Linked DNA regions of Pseudoduganella albidiflava. The main gene of each other region encodes a partner of the protein of the gene in region 2 in a complex. Links are inferred from orthologs where the notes say so. Each region holds a gene or a part of one and is shown on either strand. Other genes may lie near its edges.

Region 1 (3,163 bases), 660 kb from region 2 along the record:
CGCCCAGCGAACCTTGCGCATAGACGAGGTTGACGGTGACCAGCGCATTGCCCAGGCCGCCCGTCAGCGCGACGATGAAGCCGACCAGCAGGTAGGCCATGCGGCGGGGAGTCGAATGGAGCGGCGACGACGGCGACCCCGGCAACATCGGCCGTTCGTGGGGCTTCCAGGTTTGCGGGGCGTAGACGTCCATGCGGTCTAGAAAAAATGCAAAAAAACGGAAGCAGTACGAAAGGGTTGGATCAAATGATAAAGCCCGGCTGCCGCGCGTGGCGCATGCAACCGGGCCGGGCCTCACCTATGGCAGAGCTGAGGCCCTGGTGGTGGGCAGGCTTACACGGCCGGCGGATCGCTTTCGCGCACCCACACGCGGTGCTGCGCCAGCGCTTCCTTGAACGCGGCCAGCGCGGCGGCGGCATCGACCGGCTGGGCGCCGATGATGCCCGGGTCGGGCGAACCGTCGCGCAGCGCGGCGGGGATGCCGGCCTTGGCCAGCAGCTGCGCGCCGGCATCGACCACCATGATCGGCTTGCAGTGGCGGTACTGCTGCCGCAGGAAGTCGAGCGCGTTCGCATCGGCCGCCAGGGTTTGCGCGCACTGTTCGCCGGCCGGCACCACGACGGCGTCGTAGATCACGGCCGGCCCGGCTTCCAGCGTGATTTCCACGTCCAGCGTGGCGCTGTCGGCACCCGTGACCTGCCCCAGCCGCGAGGACACGACCCGCGGCACCGCGCCATCGGCGAGCAGCGATTCGTAGATGGTGCGCACACCGGCCACGTCCACGCCGTCGGCGACCAGGATCGCGACGCGGCGCGTGTGGATGCCCACCTGCCCCGGCCGCGCCAGCAGCGACAGCCCGGCCGACGTGCGGTAGGCCGGCAGCGGCCGCGTGGTGGCCATCGGCTGTGGATCGGGTACCGGCATGCCGAGGCCGGAGGCGACGGCATTGACCAGCGACGCATCCACGTTGGCCAGCATCGACAGCGTGCGCTTGCGGATCGCCGGCACCGTCACGCGCGTGAGCTCGAAGCGGAATGCGCCGATGATGTGCGAGCGCTCGACCGGTGTCTGGCTCTGCCAGAACAGGCGGGCCTGCGAATAATGGTCGGCGAACAGCTCGGGCTTGCCGCGCACCTTGTCCTCCACGAAGGTCTGCTGCGGGAAGCTCGTGAAGCCCATGCGGCCGCCCTGGAACGGGCAGCCGCCGCCCAGCGAGTTGGGTTCATAGGACACGCGGCCGCGGTTGATCGTCTGGCGGTGCATGCCGTCGCGCTGGTTGTTGTGTACCTGCGTGACCGGCGCGTTGATCGGGATCTCGTGGAAGTTCGGCCCGCCCAGGCGCGACAGCTGCGTATCCACATAGGAGTGGATGCGGCCGTGCAACAGCGGATCGTTGGTGAAGTCGATGCCGGGAATGACATGGGCCGTGCAGAAGGCCACCTGCTCGGTCTCGGCGAAGAAGTTGTCGGGGTTACGGTTCAGCACCATGCGGCCCACCGGCTTCACCGGCACCAGCTCTTCCGGCACCAGCTTGGTGGCATCGAGCACGTCGAACTCGAAGCTGTCGGCCTGTTCCTCGGTGAAGACCTGCAGGCCCAGTTCCCATTCGGGGAATTCGCCCGCCTCGATGGCTTCCCACAGGTCGCGGCGGTGGAAGTCGGGATCGGCGCCGCTGATCTTGACCGCTTCGTCCCACACCAGCGAATGCGTGCCCTGCAGCGGCGTCCAGTGGAACTTGACGAACACCGATTCGCCGGCCGCGTTCACCAGGCGGAAGGTATGCACGCCGAAGCCCTGCATCATGCGGTAGCTGCGCGGGATCGCGCGGTCCGACATGGCCCACATCAGCATGTGCATCGACTCGGGCATCAGCGAAACGAAGTCCCAGAAGGTGTCGTGCGCGCTGGCCGCCTGGGGCATCGCATTGTGCGGCTCGGGCTTCAGCGCATGCACCAGGTCGGGGAACTTCATCGCGTCCTGGATGAAGAACACGGGGATGTTGTTGCCCACCAGGTCCCAGTTACCCTCGTCCGTATAGAACTTGACGGCGAAGCCGCGCACGTCGCGCGCGGTATCGGTGGAGCCCCGTTCGCCGGCCACGGTGGAGAAGCGCACGAAGACCGGGGTCTTCTTGCCGGCCTGGGCGAACGGCGCCGCGCGCGTGATGGCCGACAGGTCCTCGTAGCTTTCGAAATAACCGTGCGCCGCCGAGCCGCGGGCGTGCACGATGCGCTCGGGGATGCGCTCATGGTCGAAGTGCGTGATCTTTTCGCGCAGGATGAAGTCTTCCATCAGCGTGGGGCCGCGCAGGCCCGCCTTCAGCGAATCCTGGTTGTTCGCCACCGGCACGCCCTGGTTGGTGGTCAGCACCTGGCCGCTCGAATCGGCGCGCACGCGGTCCAGCGGCGCATTGGTGTTGTTGACGCCGATCGGCGGCTGGCCACCGCCGGTCTTCGGCGAGGCGATGCCTTCCGCGGCGGTGCTGGCGGTGGCGAGATCGGTCGACGGCTTGGCGGTCTGCCCGGCTTGCGGCGTGCGCGCGGCATCGCCGTACTCGCCGGGCTTGTTGGCGTTATGCGTGGTTTGCGCGGCCAGGTCCATGCCACCGGCCTGCTTTTCCAGCAGCACGTCGCCCTGCGGATTGTTGTTGCCCAGCGATTGCGGCGGCGCCGCGCTGGAAGGACCTGAAACAGTGGAGAGGATGGAGCCGGCACCGTCGACGCCGGAGGACTGCCTGGTGGGAGGGGTGGTCATTGGGTCCTTGAAAATGATCGGAATACAGTGTGTTGCCGTGATCGGCGATGCTTGGGCACAAAGACGCCCGGCCGTGCACGATCACATGCAGGGCCGGGCGTGGCCCTCCGCAAGCCATCACGGAAGGCAAATCAGCTGCGAGCGGCGCGGCCGAAGCCGCACCGTCATGGCGCTCAATGGCGGCGCGAACCCAGCAGCTTCGAGACGGCGTAGCCGGCGGCCAGCGCCACCAGCACGGACGTGCCCGGGCTGTTGCGCACATAGCTGCGGCCCGTTTCGGCCAGGCGGCCGTAAGCGACGTTCAGGTCGGCGGCTTTCTGGCTCAGCTTTTCGGAAACGACGCTGGCCTTGCTGGAGACTTTTTCCACGGTGTCGTGGGCCTTGCCGACCAGGCGGTCGGTGGTCGCCG
Region 2 (2,956 bases):
GGGCAAGTCCACGCTGATCAACACGCTGCTGGGCGAAGAGCGCGTGATCGCCTTCGACATGCCGGGCACCACGCGCGATTCGATCGAGATTCCGTTCGAACGCGACGGCAAGCACTACACGCTGATCGACACGGCGGGTATCCGCCGGCGCGGCAAGGTGTTCGAGGCGATCGAGAAATTCTCGGTCGTCAAGACGCTGCAGTCGATTTCGGAAGCGAACGTGGTGATCCTGATGCTCGACGCCCAGCAGGACATCTCGGAACAGGATGCCCACATCGCCGGCTTCATCCTGGAATCGGGCCGCGCCCTGGTGCTGGCCGTGAACAAGTGGGATGGCTTGCAGACGCACCAGCGCGACCAGGTCAAGAACGACATGGACCGCAAGCTGGACTTCCTCGGTTTCGCCAAGACGCACTTCATCTCGGCGCTGAAGGGTACCGGCATCGGCCCGCTGATGAAGTCCGTCGACGCCGCCTACGCGGCCGCCACGGCCGACCTGTCGACGCCGAAGCTCACGCGCGCCCTGCAGGAAGCGATCGAAAAGCAGGAGCCGAAGCGCAAGGGCGGCCTGCGGCCGAAGCTGCGCTACGCCCACCAGGGCGGCATGAACCCGCCGGTGATCGTCATCCACGGCAACTCGCTGGATGCCATCAGCGAGCCCTACAAGCGCTACCTGGAAAAGCACTTCCGGGACACCTTCCAGCTGGTCGGTACGCCGCTGCGCATCGAATTGCGGACGGGTAAGAACCCGTTCGACAAGCGCGAGAAGAGCTGATCCCCGTGGCGTAAAGGAACTGGTGTAGGACACCGATGCCGCTTGGATAAGCCCACCCCAAGTGCAAACTCCGGGGTCAGACCCGGCGGGGTGTAGCAGGGGTTTCGCGAAGCCTGCTTCGCGCCTGCAGAACGATGCAGGCATGCATGCCAGCATTCCTCCCTGACCCCAGCCCTTCGCTGTTGGGGTGAATTCATGCGCTTTCAATATGTTTTGTCACGCTTGACTTCACGGCATTGGCGCCAAACCCCGGTGTTCGCACGCCTGCAATGACCGGCCGAGTGGTCGGTTGCAGGCACACCGACTTCACATTCCGAATGCAATTTTTTCCTTGTTTTCATTCGGACACCCCTGCATAAATCGCAAAAACCGGTTACAGTAGCTTCGAAGCATTTCCGTCTGGCGGAGGGTATTTTTACCTCTGCAATAAGGAGTAGCCGGCACTTGAATTCAAGCGTTTCGCCTCCAATTCCAACACAACAACATAAACTGGAGCTGTTATGAGCAATAAAGGGCAATTGTTACAAGACCCATTCCTGAACGCGCTGCGCAAGGAGCACGTTCCCGTCTCGATCTACCTGGTCAACGGCATCAAGCTGCAGGGCCATATCGAGTCGTTCGACCAGTACGTCGTCCTGCTGCGCAATACCGTCACGCAGATGGTGTACAAGCACGCCATCTCGACCGTGGTGCCGGCCCGCGCCGTCAACCTCAATATCGATTCCGAGGCGGAGTAACGCGTTGATCGTTGAGACAACGCCGCAGCTTTGCCATCCGCTTCATCTTCCTCTGACCGTCCCATGCGCGCAGCTTTAGTCGGTGTGGATTTCGGTCAGGGCGACTTCGCCGCCAGTATCGACGAATTGATGCTGCTCGCGCGTTCCGCGGGAGCGGAGCCCATCACGACCGTCACCGGCAAGCGATCCAGCCCCGATGCCGCCTATTTCGTCGGTAGCGGCAAGGCCGACGAGATCGGCCATGCGGTGCAGGATCACGGGCTGGAGATCGTCATCTTCAACCATGCGCTGTCGCCTGCGCAGCAGCGCAACCTGGAAAAGCGCCTGAACGTCCGCGTGCTGGACCGCACCAGCCTGATCCTCGATATCTTCGCCCAGCGTGCCCAGAGCCACGAGGGCAAGCTGCAGGTCGAGCTGGCGCAGTTGCAGCACCTGTCCACGCGGCTGATCCGCGGCTGGACTCACCTGGAGCGCCAGAAGGGCGGTATCGGCCTGCGCGGCCCCGGTGAAACCCAGCTGGAAACCGACCGCCGGCTGATCGGCGAACGGGTGCGGATGCTGCGCGCGCGGCTGGCGAAACTGCGCAAGCAGCATGAAACGCAGCGCCGTTCGCGCGGCCGCAACAATGCCTTCTCGGTGTCGCTGGTCGGCTATACCAATGCCGGCAAGTCGACGCTGTTCAATGCGCTGACCAAGGCCGGCGTGTACGTGGCCGACCAGCTGTTCGCCACGCTCGACACCACCTCGCGGCGCGTGTACATGGGCGAGGATGCCGGCAATGTCGTGATTTCCGATACGGTCGGCTTCGTGCGCGAACTGCCCCACCAGCTGGTGGCCGCCTTCCGCGCCACGCTGGAGGAAACCATCCATGCCGACGTGCTGCTGCATGTCGTCGATGGCGCCAGCCCGGTGCGGATGGAGCAGATCGAGGAAGTCAATGCCGTGCTGCGCGAAATCGGCGCCGACCATATTCCCCAGATCCTGGTCTGGAACAAGATCGACGCGGCCGGCCTGGAGCCGGCGGTGGAACGTGATGAACATGATAAGATTTCACGCGTATTCATCAGTGCCCGCACGGGCGAAGGTCTCGATCTTCTGCGCGCGGCCATTACCGAGACAGCCCAGGTACAACGGGAAGCGAACCTGCGTCCGAAGGACGACACGCCACCCGATGCCATTTCCACATTCACCGATGTCTAAAACATGCCTCTTTCCTCACTAGCGAAAAGATTAGGCCTGAAGCTGTCCCTGAACGACCCCCGCTGGGGCCAGGACAAGGATAACAACAGGCAGGCCCAGGAAGGCAAGAAGCCCGGCGACGGACCGCCGGACCTCGACCAGCTGTGGCGCGACTTCAACCAGCGCCTGAATGGCCTGTTCGGCAACAAGAACCGCAACAACAACGGCGGAGGCGGCGGCGGTGGCAATGGCGGCGGCGAACTGA

The links. Proteins that work in one complex are often made in the same cells at the same time.
Region 1: the proteins of hfq (region 2) and EYF70_RS03345 are in contact, whole or in part, in a crystal structure (PDB 3VU3), measured with the Escherichia coli proteins. The link is inferred for Pseudoduganella albidiflava from one-to-one orthologs.

Annotation. Positions count from the first base shown.
Region 1 is NZ_CP036401.1:777,475-780,637, reverse strand. The notes cover bases 45-3,135. They hold EYF70_RS03345 (catalase), read right to left. Parts: upstream 2,755-3,135; coding sequence 334-2,754; downstream 45-333. Other genes in these bases: EYF70_RS03340 (hypothetical protein), read right to left, coding at 2,928-3,135; EYF70_RS03350 (MFS transporter), read right to left, coding at 45-193. In the rest of the region: more of EYF70_RS03350, read right to left, coding at 1-44; more of EYF70_RS03340, read right to left, coding at 3,136-3,163.
Region 2 is NZ_CP036401.1:1,439,906-1,442,861, forward strand. Bases 10-2,893 are described here. They hold hfq (RNA chaperone Hfq), read left to right. Parts: upstream 10-1,275; coding sequence 1,276-1,512; downstream 1,513-2,893. Other genes in these bases: der (ribosome biogenesis GTPase Der), read left to right, coding at 10-775; hflX (GTPase HflX), read left to right, coding at 1,576-2,712; hflK (FtsH protease activity modulator HflK), read left to right, coding at 2,716-2,893. Also shown: more of der, read left to right, coding at 1-9; more of hflK, read left to right, coding at 2,894-2,956. UniProt on the Escherichia coli protein: RNA chaperone that binds small regulatory RNA (sRNAs) and mRNAs to facilitate mRNA translational regulation in response to envelope stress, environmental stress and changes in metabolite concentrations.